Regions from separate parts of the Streptomyces sp. NRRL F-5755 genome, predicted to be linked through region 2. Evidence: riboswitches for the same ligand, from Rfam matches in the RefSeq annotation. Region 2 holds a riboswitch; the other holds the start of a gene.
The links. A riboswitch is a leader RNA that binds a small molecule or an ion and turns the genes downstream of it on or off. The one in region 2 is predicted to bind glycine.
Positions count from the first base shown of each region.

Region 1 (9,939 bases), on a different contig from region 2:
ACGCTGCCGCCCGCGCCCAGCTTGATCGTACGTACAGCACAGCCGAAGGCCGGTGCCCAGGGCGGCACCGACACAGGGAAGGGCACATCGTGATCGCCGTACTGGGCCTCATCGTGGGAGTCGTGGTCGGGCTTGTGGTCCGACCCGTGGTGCCGACGGTGGTCGAGCCCTACCTGCCGATCGCTGTCGTCGCGGCGCTGGACGCCGTCTTCGGCGGTCTGCGCGCGATGCTGGACGGCATCTTCGACGACAAGGTCTTCGTCGTCTCGTTCCTGTCCAACGTGGTGGTCGCCGCGCTCATCGTCTTCCTCGGCGACAAGCTCGGTGTCGGCGCCCAACTGTCCACCGGTGTGGTCGTCGTACTGGGCATCCGCATCTTCTCCAATGCCGCGGCCATCCGCCGGCACGTCTTCAGGGCCTGATGCCGATGGGTACCGACGAGAATCCAGGGCGGGACGGTACGGCGCCGGAGCCGGGCCGGGCCCCGGAGGAGCCCCGTGCGGCGCGCTCCGCGGGTCAGGACCGGCCCGCCGACCGCCGGCCGATGCCGCCGGAGAGCAGGGCGGCGGAGCGCAAGCCCGACGGGGGACACGCCGCGGACGGGGCGCCGGACGCTACGGAACCGGCCACGGAGCCCGGCGCGCCGGGCCCGGCGATGACCGGGCGGCAGCGCCTGGTGGCCGGTCTGTGGCCGCCGCGGCTGACCCGCGCCCAACTGATCGTGGCCCTGCTGCTGTTCATTCTCGGACTCGGCCTGGCAATTCAGGTACGTTCCACCAGTGACAGCAGTGCACTACGGGGCGCGCGACAGGAGGATCTGGTGCGCATCCTGGATGAACTGGACAACCGTTCGCAGCGTCTGACGGATGAGCAGCGCAGGCTGGAAGGTCAGAAGACGGAACTGGAGAACAGCTCGGACCAGGCCGAGGAGGCCCGTAAACAGACCGTGGAGAAGGAGCAGCAGCTCGGCGTGCTGGCGGGGACGGTGGCGGCGCAGGGGCCGGGCATCAACCTCACCATCAACGACCCGACGCACTCCGTCGAGGCGGACAAACTCCTGGACACCATCCAGGAGTTGCGGGCGGCCGGGGCCGAGGCCATCCAGATCAACGATGTACGGATCGTGGCCGGTTCGTATGTCTCGGACGTCCGTGGCGGCGTGGAGGTGGACGGCAAGCGGGTCGCCCAGCCGTACCGCTTCAAGGTGATCGGCAAGCCCGAGGACCTGGAGCCCGCCCTGAACATCCCGGGCGGAGTGGTGCAGACTTTGGAAAAGGAGCAGGCCACAGTGTCGGTGAGCCGTGACGAGAAGATCATCGTGGATGCCTTGCGGGAGGCGAAGCGGCCTGACTACGCTCGGTCGTCATCGCGGTGAGTGAGCCACGAATGGGGACGGCCCGGGTCGGGCATGAGGTAGCGGGGGGTCGGCGCACCGTTCGGGTGGTGCGTGGTGGAAACTGTGTGGAGGCCACGGACGTTCACCGGATGTCCGGATCGGCCGGTGTGTGCATCGAGGGTTCGTCCTGCCCCACGGGCGGGTCTGTTTCGTTCAAGGGGAATCGCCCGTGAAGTTGTTTGCAAAGCTGTTCGGCAAGAGCGCACGCCAGGAGGGCGGCACCGGCTCGGCGAAGCACCGTGCCCCGCGCCAGCCCGAGGAGAGCGGCGCCGCCCAGGAGCGCCCGCTCTTCCGTGACCAGGTCGGCGCGCCCGGCGCCGGTTCTGTTGACCCCTCCGTGTCCGGCCGCATAGGTTCCCAGGGACCGTCGGCCGCGAACACGGGTGGAGGGGTTTCCTTGCCGGTCTGTACGAGGTGCGGTCACCGCAACGCCGAGGCGAGCCGGTTCTGCTCCAACTGCGGAGCGCCGCTGCGCCCCGGCGCGCAGGCGGAGCGTGCCTCCGAGACGACCTCCACCATCTCCATCTCGGGGCTGGAGGCGTACGACGCGGAGACGACCGGGCAGACGGCGATCCCGTCGCTGTCCCCCGAGGCGCAGGCGGCCGTCGAGGCGCTGCCGATGGGCTCGGCCCTGCTGGTCGTGCGCCGCGGTCCGAACTCGGGCAGCCGCTTCCTGCTGGACGGCGACCTGACGACGGCCGGCCGCCACCCGCAGAGCGACATCTTCCTGGACGACGTGACGGTCTCGCGTCGCCATGTGGAGTTCCGCCGCGGCCAGGACGGCACCTTCACCGTCGCCGACGTCGGCAGCCTGAACGGCACGTACGTCAACCGTGAGCGGATCGACTCGGTCCTGCTCGCCAACGGTGACGAGGTGCAGATCGGCAAGTTCCGGCTGGTCTTCTACGCGAGCCAGCGGGGCGTCGGGTTCTGACCGGCCAAGGAAGGCATATGCACCGCACTGGGCCGGGCGGTGCCGGGTCGGCCGGCACCGCCGCGGACGGCAAGCTGATGAGCATCGGAACGGTGCTCAACTCGCTGCGCGACGAGTTCCCCGAGGTCACCATCTCCAAGATCCGTTTCCTGGAGGCCGAGGGGCTCGTCGAGCCGCGGCGCACCCCGTCCGGCTACCGGAAGTTCAGCACGGACGACGTGGCCCGGCTGGCGTCCGTCCTGCGGATGCAGCGTGACCACTATCTTCCGCTGAAAGTGATCCGCGAGCATCTCGACGCCGTGGCGCGCGGTGAGCAGGTGCAGCTGCCGGCGCCCGCCGCGCCCGCGGGGGAGCTGTTCGAGGGGCTCGGCGAGCCGGACGCCGACCGGCCCACGGCCGCCCGGATAGGCCGGGCGGAGCTGCTGGCCGCCGCGGAGGTCGAGGAGGCCGAGCTCGCCGACTGGGAGTCGTACGGCCTCATCGTCCCGGACGACGGGGGCGGGTACGACATCGAGGCCGTCACGGTCGCCAAACTCGTCGCCGAGCTGGGGCGCTTCGGTCTGGAACCGCGCCATCTGCGGACGGTGAAGGCGGCGGCCGAGCGGGAGGCCAATCTGGTCGAGCAGGTCGTGGCGCCGCTGCGCCGCCACCGCAATCCGCAGACCAGGCAGCATGCCGAGGCCACGGCCAGGGAGCTGGCCACGCTGTCCGTACGGCTGCATGCTGCACTGGTCCAGTCCGCCCTGCGCGTCCGCCTGACGTGAGCAATGGGTGGCCCGACTACCCAAACCGGCCGGGCACGTCCTAGGGTTGCTGTGTGAACGAGCTCGATGTCGTGGGTGTCCGGGTGGAAATGCCTTCCAACCAACCGATCGTGCTCCTACGGGAGGTAGGAGGCGATCGTTACCTGCCCATTTGGATCGGGCCGGGGGAGGCCACCGCCATCGCCTTCGCCCAGCAGGGGATGGCCCCTGCCAGGCCGCTGACGCACGACCTCTTCAAGGATGTGCTGGAAGCGGTGGGCCAGGAACTGACCCAGGTCCGCATCACGGACCTGCGCGAGGGGGTCTTCTATGCCGAACTGGTCTTCGCCAGTGGTGTCGAGGTCAGCGCCCGTCCGTCCGACGCCATAGCGCTGGCGCTGCGCACCGGTACGCCGATCTACGGGACCGACGGGGTCCTCGACGACGCGGGGATCGCCATCCCGGACGAGCAGGAGGACGAGGTGGAGAAGTTCCGCGAGTTCCTCGACCAGATCTCGCCCGAGGACTTCGGCACCAACAGCCAGTGAGCCAGGTGCGCGGAGGGGTGCCTTCCGCGCATTCGATTAGCCTTTCCCCGAGCAGGGACACGAGAAACCACTCGCAAGGTGATTATCACTCGGCGTGGCGAGCGCGGCGATCGTTGACGCACCCCGAGTGACTGCATACCGTCGATAGGGCAGGTCCCGTCCGGGACGTGGAGGACGGAGGTCGGCGTGGCAATCACCGGCGACGGTACGGCGGCGGAAGGGGCGTTGCCGCTCCACTCCGGGGCTGCTGACCGCACCCCGGCACAGACCGCCGGGGCACCGGGCGACCGCGGGGCGGACACCATCGGCTACCGCGGCCCGACGGCGTGCGCGGCCGCGGGGATCACTTACCGCCAGCTCGACTACTGGGCCCGTACGGGTCTCGTCGAGCCGAGCGTCCGGCCCGCCTACGGGTCGGGCACCCAGCGGCTCTACAACTTCCGGGACGTCGTCGTCCTGAAGATCGTCAAGCGGCTGCTGGACACCGGGGTCTCCCTCCAGAACATCCGCACCGCCGTCCGGCACCTGCGCTCCCGCGGGCTGTCCGACCTGGCGAGAATGACCCTGATGAGCGACGGCGCGACGGTCTACGAATGCACCTCGCCCGATGAGGTCGTCGACCTGCTCCAAGGTGGACAGGGCGTCTTCGGCATCGCCGTGGGCGTGGTCTGGCGCGACGTGGAAGGCGCGCTGTCGCAGCTCCACGGGGAGCGGGTGGACACCGGCGAGACGCTGGTCCGGCACAACCCGCACGACGAACTGGCGCGGCGCCGCAACCGGGCGGGGTGAGCGGGGGCGTACGCCGCGGGGCTGGAGGCTGATCGCCCCGGCGTGCCCCCGGCGCATCCGGCGTACCCGACGTACGGAATCCACGCGTGCGCTCCTCGCGCGCCCGTTATGACGGTCTCCTGCGCCTCTGTCGCACCAGAAGACACACAACGGCCACAGGAGCCGCACGCGGCCTCTGAAGCGCGCACACGGCCTCTCAGGCGAATTCCGGAGTGCGCCCGAGGCAGGGCGGCGGGGTCGGTCGGGGCGATTGTCAGTGGTGTGGGGGAGCATCGGTCGTGTGAGACGTGCTCCGACGATCCTGCATCTGGACATGGATGCGTTCTATGCGTCCGCCGAACAGGCGGCGAAGCCGAGCCTGCGCGGAAAGCCCGTGGTGGTCGGCGGGATCGGCCCGCGCGGCGTGGTCTCCACGGCGTCGTACGAGGCCCGGGTCTTCGGGGTGCGCTCCGCCATGCCGACCGCCCAGGCCCGCCGCCTCTGCCCGAACGCCGCGTATCTGACCCCGCGCTTCACCCTCTACCGCCAGGTGAGCGACCAGGTCATGGAACTGCTCCACGCGCTGTCGCCGCTGGTGGAGCCGCTCAGCCTGGACGAGGCGTTCGTGGACCTGGAGGCCGGCGGTACCGAGGCCGACACGGCGGCCGTACGGGCCGTGGGGGAGCGGCTGCGGCGGGACATCAGACGCACGACGGGGCTCACCGGGTCGGTGGGCCTGGCCGGGGCCAAGATGCTGGCCAAGATCGCGTCCGAGCAGGCCAAGCCGGACGGCCTGGTGGTCATCGAGCCGGGGACGGAACGGGAGCTGCTGGGCCCGATGACGGTGCGTACGCTGCCCGGCGTCGGCCCCGCCACGGCCGAGACGCTGCGCCGGGCGGGCATCCACACGGTCGCCGAGACGGCGGAGGCGGGCGAGGCGGAGCTGGTGCGCCTCCTGGGCAAGGCGCACGGCACCGGGCTGTACGCCATGGCGCTGGGCCGCGACGAGCGGCCCGTGGTGGCCGAGCGGGACGCGAAGTCCATATCGGTCGAGGACACCTTCGACGTGGACCTGACCGACCGGACGCGGGTGCGGGCCGAGGTGACGCGGCTGGCGGACCGGTGCGTGGAGCGGCTGCGGGCGGCCGGGCGCTCCGGCCGGACCGTCGTGATCAAGGTGCGCAACTACGACTTCTCGACGCTGACCAGGTCGGAGACGCTGCGCGGACCCACCGACGACCCGGGCGTGGTGCGGGAGGCGGCGGCCCGGCTGCTGGACCTGGTGGACACGACGGGCGGCGTACGGCTGCTGGGCGTGGGCGTGACCGGGCTCGCCGACTTCACCCAGGAGGACCTGTTCGCCCAGCTCGCGACGGAGAAGGCGGCCGAGGAGGAGGCCGAGCGGGAGCGCCGGGTGGCGGCGGAGGCGGCCCGGGAGGCAGCCGACGAGCCCGAGCGGCCCCGGCGCTGGCTCCCCGGGCTGGACGTGATCCATGAGGAGCACGGCGCCGGCTGGGTGCAGGGCAGCGGCGTCGGCCGGGTGACCGTACGGTTCGAGCAGCCGTGGTCCGGGCCCGGCCGGGTGCGCACCTTCCCCGTCGACGACCCGGCGCTGCGCCCCGGCGAGCCGTTGCCGCTGGTGGGCGGACCACCGGACGGGCGGGGGAGCGAGCCGTACGGCGCGCCGGCCGAGCCGTCCGCAGGGCCCGCCCAGGAGGGAGCTGCCCAGAAGGGAGCTGCCCAGGAGCACCCCGCCCCTCAGTCCTCCGCCCCCGCCACCCGCCCGAACTCCGTGTCGGCCCGTGCGGCGTCCGAGCCGGGGACGGGCCCGGAGACGGAATCGGGGGCCGGAATGTCCAGCCGGTAGTGGTGGTAGAGCTGTAGTTCCTGCTCCGGCGAGAGGTGGCGGCCCACCCCGAAGTCCGGCGCATCCCTGATCAGCTTGCGGTCGTAGGGGACGTGCAGCGCCTCGTCGACCAGATCGCTGGGCTCCAGGGGCACGAACGCGTCCCGGCTGAAGATCCCGGTGCGTACGGCCGCCCATTCCGGTTCTCCGGTCGCATCGTCCAGGTACACCTCGTCGACGGTGCCGATCTTGGTTCCGTTCTTGTCGAACGCCTTGCGGCCGATCAAGCTGCGGGGATCGATATCGGTCTGCACGGTCCCTCCAAGTGGTCGCAACTGCCTTGTGACAACTACCAAACGGCACATTTCATGCCCCGGCCACTCGAAGGAACGCCCGTTCGCCGCGCTGGTAGGCTGGCGAACGGCTGTCGACCCCATGCGGGAGAGTCCTTCGCCGATCATGGCGGGGGCGCCGAAGGAGCAACTCCTCCCCGGAATCTCTCAGGCTCACGTACCGCATGGACGAGGTCACTCTGGAAAGCAGGGCGGGCCACGGACGGGCACAGCGCCGGAACCCCTCCTCACCGACGGTGAAAGCCGGTACCGCGCGCGGAACCGGTGAAGCTCTCAGGTTGCGATGACAGAGGGGGAGGCCGTCCGGGCACCAGCGCCGTGGTGCCCCGCAGAGGTCGAAACGACCAGGAGGCCCCCGCAGATGACCACCAACCGCATCTCCTTGACCGAGCTGGAACGCGGTACCCCGTTCGAGCAGCGGCACATCGGCCCCGGTCCGGAGGACCAGGCCAAGATGCTCGCGCAGGTCGGTTTCGGATCGCTGGACGAGCTCACCGCGGCCGCCGTACCGGACGTGATCAAGAGCACGGAGGCGCTGGGGCTGCCGCAGGGCCGCAGCGAGGCCGAGGTGCTGGCCGAGCTGCGGGCGCTCGCGGACCGTAACCAGGTGCTCGCCCCGATGATCGGCCTCGGCTACCACGGCACGTTCACCCCGCCGGTGATCCTGCGCAACGTGATGGAGAACCCCGCCTGGTACACGGCCTACACCCCGTACCAGCCGGAGATCTCACAGGGCCGCCTGGAGGCGCTGCTCAATTTCCAGACCATGGTCGCCGACCTGACCGGACTGCCGACCTCCGGCGCCTCGCTGCTCGACGAGGGCACGGCCGCCGCCGAGGCGATGGCCCTCGCGCGGCGCGTGGGCAAGGTCAAGGAGGGCGTCTTCCTGGTCGACGCCGACTGTCTGCCGCAGACCATCGCCGTGATCGAGACCCGCGCCGAGCCGACCGGCGTCGAGGTCGTGGTGGCCGACCTGTCCGACGGCATACCGGCGGAGGTGGCCGAGCGCGGCGTCTTCGGCGTGCTGCTCCAGTACCCCGGCGCGTCCGGTGCCGTACGCGACCCCCGCGCCGTGATCGAGCGGGCGCACGAGCTGGGCGCGGTCGTCACCGTCGCCGCCGACCTGCTGGCGCTCACGCTGCTGACCTCGCCGGGCGAGCTGGGCGCGGACATCGCCGTCGGCACCACCCAGCGGTTCGGCGTGCCGATGGGCTTCGGCGGTCCGCACGCCGGGTTCATGGCCGTACGGGAGAAGTTCGCCCGCAGCCTGCCCGGCCGCCTGGTGGGCGTCTCGGTGGACGCGGACGGCAACAAGGCGTACCGTCTCGCCCTCCAGACGCGCGAGCAGCACATCCGCCGCGAGAAGGCCACCAGCAACATCTGCACCGCGCAGGTGCTGCTCGCGGTGATGGCGGGCATGTACGCCGTCTACCACGGCCCGGACGGGCTCGCGGCCATCGCGCGCCGTACCCACCGCTACGCCGCCATCCTGGCCGAGGGCCTGCGCGCCGGCGGCGCCGAGGTCGTGCACGGCGCGTACTTCGACACGCTGACCGTACGGGTGCCGGGCCGGGCCGCCGAGGTGGTCGCCGCGGCCCGCGAGGCCGGGGTCAACCTGCGCCTGGTCGACGCGGACCTGGTGGGCGTGGCCTGCGACGAGACCACCGGGCGCGCGCAGGTGCACGCGGTGTGGGGCGCCTTCGGCGTCCAGGCCGACATCGAGCGGCTGGACGAAGCCGTGGCCGACGCGCTGCCGTCGCAGCTGCTGCGCGGCGACACGTACCTGACGCACCCGGTCTTCCACCAGCACCGCTCCGAGACCGCCATGCTGCGCTACCTGCGCCGTCTGTCGGACAAGGACTACGCGCTGGACCGCGGCATGATCCCGCTCGGCTCCTGCACGATGAAGCTGAACGCGACGGCCGAGATGGAGCCGGTCACCTGGCCCGAGTTCGGGCAGCTGCACCCGTTCGCGCCGGTCGAGCAGGCGCAGGGCTACCTCACGCTGATCGCGGAGCTGGAGGAGCGGCTGGCCACGGTCACCGGTTACGACAAGGTCTCCATCCAGCCGAACGCCGGCTCGCAGGGCGAGCTGGCCGGGCTGCTGGCCGTACGGGCCTACCACCGCGCCAACGGCGACGAGCAGCGCACCGTCTGCCTCATCCCCTCCTCGGCGCACGGCACCAACGCGGCCAGCGCCGTGATGGCCGGCATGAAGGTCGTCGTCGTCAAGACCGGCGCGGACGGCGAGGTGGACGCGGACGATCTGCACGCCAAGATCGAGCAGTACCGTGACCAGCTCGCGGTCCTGATGGTCACCTATCCGTCCACGCACGGCGTGTTCGAGGAGCACATCACCCAGATCTGCGCGGCGGTGCACGACGCGGGCGGCCAGGTGTACGTGGACGGCGCCAACCTGAACGCGCTGGTCGGGCTCGCGGAGCCGGGCAAGTTCGGCGGTGACGTCTCGCACCTGAACCTGCACAAGACCTTCTGCATCCCGCACGGCGGCGGCGGTCCGGGCGTCGGCCCGGTCGGTGTACGCGCCCACCTGGCGCCGTACCTGCCCAACCACCCGCTCCAGCCCACCGCGGGCCCGGAGACGGGCGTCGGGCCCATCTCCGCGGCGCCGTGGGGCTCCGCGGGCATCCTGCCCATCTCCTGGGCGTACGTCCGGCTGATGGGCGGCGCGGGCCTCAAGCGCGCCACCCAGGTCGCGGTGCTCGGCGCCAACTACATCGCCAAGCGCCTGGAGCCGCACTACCCTGTGCTCTACACCGGCCCCGGCGGCCTGGTCGCGCACGAGTGCATCATCGACGTACGGCCGCTGACCAAGGCGACCGGTGTGAGCATCGACGATGTCGCCAAGCGGCTGATCGACTACGGCTTCCACGCGCCGACGATGTCGTTCCCGGTGGCCGGGACGCTGATGATCGAGCCGACCGAGAGCGAGAACCTGGCCGAACTGGACCGCTTCTGCGACGCGATGATCGCGATCCGCGCGGAGATCGACAAGGTCGGCTCGGGGGAGTGGGACAAGGACGACAACCCGCTGCGCAACGCCCCGCACACCGCGGCGGCGCTGAGCGGCGCGTGGCCGCACCCGTACACCCGTGAGGAGGCGGTCTTCCCGGCCGGTGTCGAGGCGGCGGAGAAGTACTGGCCGCCGGTGCGCCGTATCGACGGTGCGTTCGGCGACCGCAACCTTGTCTGCTCCTGCCCGCCGCTGGAGGAGTACGACGGCTGATCCGCCGGTGCGCCGCCCGCGGCGGCGCGGCATGCGAAGGGCCCTCGGCGTGGACGCCGGGGGCCCTGTTGTCCGTTGTGCTGAGTTGTGCGGTGCTCTGTGCC
Region 1 is NZ_LGCW01000320.1:21,911-31,849, reverse strand. It holds gene ADK86_RS38785 (DUF881 domain-containing protein) at 1-93, shown strand, start outside; gene ADK86_RS38780 (small basic family protein) at 90-422, shown strand; gene ADK86_RS38775 (DUF881 domain-containing protein) at 428-1,375, shown strand; gene ADK86_RS38770 (FHA domain-containing protein) at 1,494-2,330, shown strand; gene ADK86_RS38765 (MerR family transcriptional regulator) at 2,348-3,094, shown strand; gene ADK86_RS38760 (bifunctional nuclease family protein) at 3,148-3,621, shown strand; gene ADK86_RS38755 (MerR family transcriptional regulator) at 3,808-4,410, shown strand; gene ADK86_RS38750 (DNA polymerase IV) at 4,691-6,256, shown strand; gene ADK86_RS38745 (PRC-barrel domain-containing protein) at 6,148-6,549, opposite strand; glycine riboswitch at 6,664-6,761, shown strand; gene gcvP (aminomethyl-transferring glycine dehydrogenase) at 6,950-9,835, shown strand.
Region 1: linked by a shared signal. The riboswitch ahead of gcvP (aminomethyl-transferring glycine dehydrogenase) and the one ahead of gcvT (glycine cleavage system aminomethyltransferase GcvT) in region 2 are both predicted to bind glycine.

Region 2 (9,939 bases):
ACGTTGGCGGCCTCGGCGCCGAAGAGCGCCTTGATGCGGTCGATGGCGATCCGCTCGACGACGTCGACGTGCTCGCAGCCGCCGTAGTAGCGGCGGCCCGGGTAGCCCTCGGCGTACTTGTTGGTGAGGACCGAGCCCTGGGCCTCCATGACGGCGGCCGGGGCGAAGTTCTCCGACGCGATCATTTCGAGGGTGGACTGCTGACGGTGGAGCTCGGCGTCGACGGCGGCGGCGATGTCCGGGTCGAGCTCGTGGAGGGAGCTGTTCAGAAGCGACATGACTCTTCCTGGGGTTCGCGGGGCGCACGGCCCCGCCAGGCGGCGGGTGGGCGGGTCAGCCGGTGAAGGCGGTGTACTCGTCGGCCGAGAGCAGGTCGTCCGGCTCGCCGCTGACCTTCACCTTGAACAGCCAGCCGCCCTCGAAGGGGGCGGTGTTCACCAGCGAGGGGTCGGTGACGACGTCCTCGTTGATCTCCGTGACCTCGCCGTCGACGGGGGAGTAGAGATCGCTGACGGACTTGGTCGACTCCAGCTCACCGCAGGTCTCGCCCGCCGTGACCGTGGCACCGACCTCAGGGAGCTGCACGAAGACGACGTCGCCGAGCGCGTTGGCGGCGTGCTCGGTGATGCCGATCGTCGAGACGCCCTCCTCGGCGGCCGACAGCCACTCGTGCTCCTTGCTGTAGCGCAGCTGCTGGGGGTTGTTCATGTCTTGATTCTCCTGGATGCGGTGGCGTGCTCGGTGCAGGGGTCTTGACAGATGAGACGGAGGCCCGACTGAGACGGGGGTACGCCCGTCACTTCTGGCGCTTGTAGAAGGGCAGCGCCACGACCTCGTACGGCTCATGGGTGCCACGGATGTCCACCGCCACACCGGCGGTGCCGGGCGCGGCGTGCGCGGCGTCCACGTACGCCATGGCGACGGGCTTGCCCAGGGTGGGGGAGGGCGCGCCGGAGGTGACCGCGCCGATCACGGAGCCGTCCGGGCCCACGACCGGGTACCCGGCGCGCGGCACGCGGCGGCCCTCGGCGATCAGCCCGACCAGCTTGCGCGGCGGGCTGGCCTCGGCCCGGTCCCGGGCCGCCTCCAGCGCGGCGCGGCCCACGAAGTCGCCGCCGTTCGTCGTCTTCTCGAACTTCACGACCCGGCCCAGGCCCGCGTCGAACGGGGTGGTGTCCGTGGTCAGCTCGTGCCCGTACAGCGGCATGCCCGCCTCCAGGCGCAGGGTGTCCCGGCAGGACAGGCCGCAGGGCACCAGGCCCGCGTCCTTGCCGGCGGTGGTCAGCGCCTCCCAGAGGGCGGGCGCGTCGGCCGGGCGGACGAACAGCTCGAAGCCGTCCTCGCCGGTGTAGCCCGTACGGGCGATCAGCGCCTGCACGCCCGCGACGGTGCCGGGCAGCCCGGCGTAGTACTTCAGGCCGTCCAGGTCGGCGTCGGTCAACGACTTCAGGATGCCGGGGGACTCCGGGCCCTGGACGGCGAGCAGCGCGTACGCGTCCCGGTCGTCGCGCACCTCGGCGTCGAAGCCGTCCGCCCGCTCGGTGAGGGCGTCCAGGACGACCTGGGCGTTGGCGGCGTTGGCGACGACCATGTACTCCGTCTCGGCCAGGCGGTAGACGATCAGGTCGTCCAGGATGCCGCCCTCGGCATTGCAGATCATGGTGTAGCGGGCGCGGCCGACGGCCACCCCGCCGATGTTGCCGACCAGCGCGAAGTCCAGCAGGTCGGCGGCGCGCGGTCCGGAGACGGTGATCTCGCCCATGTGGGAGAGGTCGAAGAGACCGGCGCGGGTCCGCACGGCGACGTGCTCGTCACGCTCGCTGCCGTAGCGCAGCGGCATGTCCCAGCCGGCGAAGTCGGTCATGGTCGCGCCGAGGGCGCGATGGATGGCGTCCAGCGCGGTCCGGCGGGGGGCTTGCGTCATGGTGATGGCTCCCGGGCATGGGTGACAGGACGGTCTCCCCATCTGTCATCGGAACCTGAGAGGTTCACCGGAAGGCCCTCGCCGGCCCCGGTTTGCACCTTGGGTGGAGCCACACCACGGCGGCCCGCTTTTCAGATCTGCCTCGCCCGCGCGGTATCGGGGCCTGAGAGATTCAAGGGAGGACTTGCTCCTTCGGCGCCCCGCCGTGGCGGCCGGGGACTCTCCCGCGCGGATTCAAGCGGCCGGTATGCAGTTGGCTGAGCGTGGCACCCGTACGGCGACGCGCGCGCCGAGGCGCGGTCCCGCACTGGGCGCGCACATCATCGCACGGGATCGCCGGATACAGGAGCCCTGGTCGCACCGGTGTTCGCGGGGGCGTCACGGCAGTGTCCCGGGACCGTACTGATCGTGGGATTCTCTTGAAGCGCATTACCTTTTCTTGACACTCTGCGGGTAAGGGGCTGCGTCCCGGCCGGGGACGAACCACAGTCCCTCGGGGGACGACACCGGACCAGGAGGGGATCACGGTGCACAGGCAGGCCGCACTCGCGACAAGTACGGGAGGCGTGCCCCCGGGCTGTGTGCCGGAAGCGACGGGAGTGGTCCCGGGGTCCCGGCGGCTGCCGCTCGGGGTGGTACGGCCCGGCCGGGCGCGGGGCGCGGCGGTGGAGGTCGTCGACCTCAGGGACGGGCACGCTCCGTGCGAGGTGGCCGAGCTGCACTTCGCGGCGGGCGACGTCGTGGTGGTCTCCGGCCTGCCGGGCAGCGGCAAGAGCACGCTCATGCTCCGGGTGGTGCCCGCCGCCGACGAGCAGGGCGCCGCCGTGCACCGCGTCGACTCCCAGGACGTACGGGAGCGCTGGGAAAGCGGCAGGCTGCGCCGGCTGCCGTACGCGCTCTACCGGCCGCTGGTCCGCGCCTCCCACTACCTCGGGCTGCGGCGGGCCCTGCGCTCCGGCGGCAGCGTGGTGGTGCACGACTGCGGCACGCTCGCGTGGGTACGCCGCTGGCTCGCGCGCGAGGCCCGGCGGGGCGGGCGCGGGCTGCACCTGATGCTGCTGGATGTGCCGCCCGAGGTCGCGCTCTCCGGGCAGCGCTCGCGCGGGCGCGGTGTCTCCGGCTACGCCTTCGCCCGGCACCGGCGCGCAGTGCGCCGCCTGGCCGCCCGCGCCCGCGCGGCCCGGCTCCCCGCGGGCTTCACCTCGGCCGTCCTGCTGGACCGCCCGGCGGCGGGCGCCCTGCGCCGGATCGGCTTCGAGTGAGCGCCGTGCCGAATTTCTGACGGTGCGCCCGATTTCTGAAGGCGCGCACGGCCTACGCCTGACGGGCCGTACGGAACCTTCCGTACGGCCCGTCAGGACCGGTCCTAGCTGTGGCGTATCTCCCGCATCTGCGCCTCCTCCGGACGCTGGTTGCCGGGCCGATTCAGAGACCCAGGGCCTTGATGAGCACCGTAGGCAGCGTCAGCACCGAGTTGAGCAGCGAGCCGGCGCCCTGCTGCTGGGGGGCCTCCGCGGGCTGCTGCCGAGGCGCTTCCGCGGCGGGCTGCTGCGCGTCGGCCGGCTGCTGCTGCGTGTCGGCGGGACGCTGCTCCCCGTCGGCGGGCTGCTGCTTCGGTGCCTGGGCGGCGGGCGGCTGCGGGTCGCTGGTCGGCGCCTTCGGCTGGGCGGCGGGCTGCTCGTCCGTCTCGTACTCGTCGGCCGGCTGCCGGCCCGACGGCTGGGGGACCGGCCGGTTGGCGGGCTGCGCGGCGGGCCCGTCGGCCGGCTGCTGCCGCAGGTCGCCGACCACCTTGTCCACGCCCAGGATCTTGAAGATGTCCACGACCGACCTGGAGACCGACTCGGTCAGCTGCCCGGTCCTGCTCGCGGGGTCGGTGGGCTCCTCCGCCGACGGGGCCCGACGGCCGGTCAGCTCGTCGAGCTTCACCCGCAGATCCTGCGACACCAGCCCGAGCCGCACGGTGTCGGCGGACGTCGCACGGTCGGAGTCCTCGTTCAGGAGCTCCGCCAGCCGCTGGGCGTCGGCCAGGACCGAGTCCAGCCGGGTCCGCGCGGCCCTGACCTGCACGGAGTGGCCGCGGGCCTCGGCGGACTTCTCGGCCAGCTCGGTCGAGGCGTCCGCCAGCCGGCCGATGTCGTCGACGATGACGCTCTGGTTGCGCTCGTGGGACTTGGGGCCGTCCGACGCGCTCGCTGGGGCCGTGGCGCCGAGCGCGAGGGCGCCGGCGGCGGCCGCGCTGACGAGGGCGGGGACGGTCCGGTGCGTTGCCATCAGGAGACATGCCTTTCTGTAGGAACGGCAGGGCAAGATCACCCTGGAGCCACCTTCGGAGCGGTGTGCACGGTCCGCAACCGCTCGCGCGCGTTCGGTGGTCATCCGGACGCATCAGGCCGCCGCCCGCCTGGTGGCGTTAGGGTCTTCGACCGAGTAAGGCGCGGTGCGCGGTACGAAGCGGGTGGGTGGACATGGACTTTCCGGAGCAGGGCATACCGCAGCTGGGGTGGCCCGCCAACGAACTGGAGGAGGTGCTCGCCGCCTCGGTGGGCGCGCCCGGCGCGGGCGCCCGCATCGTCGAGGTGCTGGGGCGCAGCCGGATATGGGTGCCGCTGCCCAAGGGCGGCGGCCCGGAGAGCGCCGGGATGGGCCGGGCGGGCCTGGACCTGCCCACCGTCGAGATCGGCTCGGCCGCCTATGTACCGGTCTTCAGCTCCGAGCAGGAGTTCATGAGGGTGGCCGGGCCGAACCTGTCCTACACCGTCGCGCCGGCCGCCGAGTTCGCGCGCGGGCTGCCCCCGCTGATGGGCATCGCGGTCAACCCGGAGGGCACCGTCGGCGTGCCGCTGCCGCCGGACGCGGTGGCCGAACTGTGCCGCACCGACCGCCTCGAACACCCCGGCGCGCCCAGCGGCGCCCGGGTCCGGCTGTTCGAGCCGGACTGGCAGGAGGAGCCGGTGGACTTCCTGGCCGCGGCCGGGCTGGAGTTCTCGGCTGCGGGCTTCGTCGTCACCGCCCGCCGCGCGCTGGCCAGCGTCGAGGGGGACGCGCCCGCGCTGTTCGTCGGCGTCCAGGTGGACGCCGCGGCCGTCGCGCCGCACGATCCGGCCGTACGGGACGCCGTGACCGGGGCGCTCGGCCGGGCCCTCGGCGGGACACCGCTGACGTGGCCCGTGCAACTGGTCATGCTGGACCTCGCGCAGGGCGATCCGGTCGCCGACTGGATGCTGGAGCGGGTCCGCCCCTTCTACTCGCGATAGCACGCGTAGCGGCCGTGTCCGCGCCGCGGGCGGCCCGTCCGCCGCCCGCCCCGGCCGGGCCGTGTCCGGCGGACGCAAGCGGCGTGTGCTGATCCGACCGGCGTCCGGACGCAGGCTCTAAGCTGTTGGTGCAACCGGCAGGCGTACCCCACGTGCCTGCCGACAGAAGGGACGGACCACGTGAGCGCGGGTGCGCATCAGGGAGCGGCTGCCGGGCAGGTCGAGCAGATGCTGCAGCAGGTCTCGCCCGGCCGGTACGACGCCTACGAGGCGCTGCTGCAGGCGCTCGCCGCCGGCCAGGTCTGGATGCTGCTCTGGCACGGCCAGCCGGGTTCGCCCGATGCGCAGTACGGCAACATGGAGGTCGACGGACTCGGCTACGCGCCGTGCGTGACCTCCGCCCCCGAGCTCGCCGCCAGCGGCTGGAACCGCGCCCACGAGGTCGTCTACGGCCGCGACATCGCGGCCACCCTCTTCCCGGACCGCTGGGGCCTGTGGCTGAACCCGCACGCCCCCGGCGGCGGTGTCGGCATCCCGTGGTTGGACCTGCGGCGTATCGCGGGCGGCCTGGACCGGCTGCCGGCCGGGCCGCTGCGGATCTCGGAACCGGCCATCGAGATCCCGCAGTTCTACGCCCTGCTGGGGCAGAACGCGCACCGCACGCCCGCCGTGCGCTCGCTGCGCCGGGCCTGGGTGCAGCCCGCCCTCGGCGCCCCGTACCTGGCCATCGGCCTCGACCTGTACGACACGGGCCAACCGGCCGTGGATTCGGTGCGGTTGATGATCCAGCAGTCCATCGGCGCGGTGCCGGAGGGACTGCCCGTCTCGACGGTCGCGATGAACGACGAGTACGACCCGGTCGGCATGTGGATGCGGGCCAACGCGCGGCCGTTCTTCGACCGGGACGCCTACGCGGCGGGCCCGGCACCCGCCCCGGCCCCGGCCCCCGCGTACGGCTACGGCTACCCGCGCCCGTACTGACCCCGGCGCACCGCCCCGGGCGTACCCCTCCCGCCGTACGCCCCGCTTCCCACCGGCCCCGCCCGTCCCGGTCCGGCCGGTTCCTCCTGCCTTCCGCCGGTGGCGTCCGGCTCCTGCCGGTTCCTCCCGGCCCGAAATGGCCTGCCCCGTCCGGTAGTTGGCCTCCGGTCCGGATCGCGCGCCCCGCTCAGTCGCGGCAGATGTCCGTATAACGGAAATCCGTGGTTCACATCACAGTTGCGCATCCATTCCCGGTCAGGGCTGGTGAGTGATCGCGAGTCGGATGAAGACTCCCGCAGCAGAGGGCTTCGGTCCCCGTCGTACGCGAGTTCCATCCGCTCGTCAGTCGCGTGACCTTCCGCGACGTTCGCACCATCGGCAACACCTGCAACACCTGTTCCTGCAACGCCCGCACTACCTGCACCAGTTGCTCCAGTTGTTCCAGAGTTCTCCCAGTTGCTTCAGATGCACCACTTGCACCAGTGATGTGAACCAGGCCGCGCAACCGCGGCGCGCATGGGCCGGCGGCGCCGGCCGAGAGGGGTCAAAGGCACCGTGACCGCACCGATCGAGACCACCGGGGCGGCTGCCGAGGCGCAGCCGGAAGCGGTGCTGCAAGGCGTCGAGGGCAAGAAGATCGAGGGCCGCTCGCTCGGGCAGATCGCCTGGCTGCGGTTCAAGCGCGACAAGGTCGCGGTAGCGGGTGCCATCGTTGTCATCCTGCTGGTCCTCGTGGCCGCCCTCTCCCGGCCGATCCAGGGCTGGCTGGGTCTGGACCCCAACAGCCCCAACCGGGACCTCATCGACCCCAACACCACCCTGCCCAAGGGCGACTTCGGCGGCATGAGCTGGGACCACCCGTTTGGCGTCGACCCCAAGTTCGGCCGCGACCTGTTCGCGCGGGTGCTGGAGGGCTCCTGGGTCTCGCTGATCGTGGCGTTCGGCGCCACGCTGCTGTCGGTGGCCATCGGCACCGTGCTCGGCGTGGTGGCCGGCTTCTACCGGGGCCGGGTGGACGCGCTGATCAGCCGGCTGATGGACGTCTTCCTGGCCTTTCCGCTACTGCTGTTCGCCATCGCCATCTCCGCCTCGCTCCAGGGCGGCGCCTTCGGGCTCGAAGGGCTGCCGCTGCACATCTCGGTCCTGATCTTCGTGATCGGTTTCTTCAACTGGCCCTACATGGGCCGGATCGTGCGGGCCCAGACGCTGTCGCTGCGCGAGCGGGAGTTCGTGGACGCCGCCCGCGGCATGGGCGCCCGCGGCCCGTTCATCCTCTTCCGGGAGCTGCTGCCGAACCTGGTGGGTCCGATCATCGTCTACTCGACGCTGCTGATCCCCTCCAACATCCTCTTCGAGGCGGCGCTGAGCTTCCTGGGCGTCGGCATCCAGCCGCCCCAGGCGTCCTGGGGCGGCATGCTCAACCAGGCGGTCAAGTACTACGAGGTCGACCCCCAGTACATGATCGTCCCCGGTCTCGCGATCTTCATCACCGTGCTGGCGTTCAACCTCCTCGGTGACGGCCTCAGGGACGCGCTCGACCCGCGCAGCCGCTGACCCGGCCGGGCGCGTCCGCCCGGCAGGCCCCACCCAAGTTTCCGACCAACGAAGGGGAAACCGACCATTATGCGAAGGTCAGTCCCGGTCGCGGCGATCGCGGCCCTCACCAGTGCGGGCCTCCTGCTGTCCGGCTGCAGCGGCAAGAGCTCGGGCGGTGGCTCCTCGGAGGCGAACGCCGCCACCAAGGGCATCGTCAACGCCTCGGACGAGAAGGGCGGCACGCTCACCTACGCGATGAGCGACGCACCCGAGTCCTACGACCCGGGCAACACGTACTACGCGTACGTCTGGAACTTCAGCCGCCTGTACGCGCGCCCGCTCACCACCTTCAAGCCGGGCCCGGGGCCCAAGGGCAACACGCTGACGCCCGACCTGGCGGAGTCGCTGGGCAAGGCCAGCGACGACAACAAGACCTGGACGTACAAGATCCGCAAGGGGCTCAAGTACTCCGACGGCAACCCGATCACGTCCAAGGACGTGAAGTACGCGGTGGAGCGCAGCAACTTCGCGCGCGACATCCTCTCGCTCGGCCCGAACTACTTCCAGACCTACCTCAAGGACAACGAGGGCGGCTACAAGGGCCCGTACAAGGACAAGAGCGAGGAGGGTCTGAAGTCCATCGAGACACCGGACGACCAGACCATCGTCTTCCACCTCAAGCAGCCGTTCGCCGAGTTCGACTACCTGGTCAGCGCCCCGCAGACGGCGCCGGTGCCGCGGGCCAAGGACAAGGGCGCGGACTACACCAAGAACATCGTCTCCTCCGGCAGTTACAAGTTCGACACCTACGAGGAGGGCAAGCAGGTCGTCCTCACCCGCAACCCGCACTGGTCGGCCGCGACCGACCCGCTGCGCAAGCAGCTGCCGGACAAGATCGTGCTGAAGATGAAGGTCGCCCAGTCCACGATCGACAAGGACCTGAAGGCGGGCAACACCCACATCGACATGGCGGGGCGCGGGGTGGACGCGCAGACCCAGGCCCAGCTGCTGACCGACTCGAAGGAGAAGGCCAACACCGACAACGCGCTCGGCCAGCGCCTGTCCTACGTGGCGATCAACTCCAAGGTCGCGCCGTTCGACAAGATCGAGTGCCGCAAGGCCGTGCAGTACGCGATCGACAAGAAGGCCGTGCAGACCGCGCTCGGCGGCCCGATCCGCGGTGAGATCGCCTCGACCGTGCTGCCCAGCGACCTCGCCGGGTACCAGAAGTTCGACCAGTACCCGCAGAAGTACAACGGTGAGAACCTCGACCTGACCGAGGCCAAGAAGCAGTGGCAGGCGTGCGGCGCCGGCAATGTGAGCACCGCCATCACCGCCCGCAGCGACCGCCAGGACGAGGTGGACGCGGCCACCGCGGTCGTCAACTCGCTGAAGAAGATCGGCATCAACGCCAAGATCCAGACCTACCCGAGCGGCAAGTACTTCTCGGACTACGCGGGCGTGCCGGAGTTCACCAAGAAGAACAACGTCGGTCTGATGATGATGCAGTGGGGCTCGGACTACCCGACCGGCTTCGGCTACCTGAACCAGATCGTCAACGGCAAGGCGATCCAGAAGTCCGGCAACTCCAACCTCTCCGAGCTGGACGACCCGACGATCAACAAGCTGCTCGACGAGGCCATCGCGACCAGCGACAAGGCGCAGCGGGAGAAGGACTACGCGGAGGTCGACAAGAAGACGATGGAGCAGTCCGTCATCGTCCCGCTGACCTACTTCAAGATCCTGCTGTACCGCTCGCCGAAGGCCACCAACCTGGTGTCCACCTCCGCCTACAGCGGTGAGTACGACTACCTCAACGTCGGCGTCAAGAAGTAGCAAGCCCGAAAGGCAGGTGAAGGCAAGGGCTTCCGCGGGCCGGCCGGGCCGGCCCGCGGTGCCGACGCCGCAGTCCCGTGTTCGCGTACATCATCCGCAGGTTGATCAGCGCCGTGATTCTGCTGCTGATCGTCAGCGCGGTCACCTTCGGCATCTTCTTCGTGCTGCCGAAGCTGGCCGGACAGACCGGCGACCAGCTGGCCGCGCAGTACATCGGAAAGGCCCCGTCGGCCGCGGACATCGCCGCGGTGAAGAAGAACCTCGGCTTGGACAAGCCGGTCTTCGTACAGTACTGGGACTTCCTCAAGGGCATCTTCGTCGGGATCGACTACAAGTTCGGTCCGGACGCCGCCACATGCAACGTGCCGTGCTTCGGCTACTCCTTCAAGACCCACCTGGAGGTCT
Region 2 is NZ_LGCW01000229.1:51,392-61,330, forward strand. It holds gene glyA (serine hydroxymethyltransferase) at 1-278, opposite strand, end outside; gene gcvH (glycine cleavage system protein GcvH) at 334-708, opposite strand; gene gcvT (glycine cleavage system aminomethyltransferase GcvT) at 797-1,924, opposite strand; glycine riboswitch at 2,066-2,161, opposite strand; gene ADK86_RS18495 (AAA family ATPase) at 2,446-3,186, shown strand; gene ADK86_RS18500 (hypothetical protein) at 3,350-4,198, opposite strand; gene ADK86_RS18505 (enhanced serine sensitivity protein SseB) at 4,393-5,181, shown strand; gene ADK86_RS18510 (enhanced serine sensitivity protein SseB C-terminal domain-containing protein) at 5,362-6,162, shown strand; gene ADK86_RS18515 (ABC transporter permease) at 6,718-7,716, shown strand; gene ADK86_RS18520 (ABC transporter substrate-binding protein) at 7,786-9,534, shown strand; gene ADK86_RS18525 (ABC transporter permease) at 9,612-9,939, shown strand, end outside.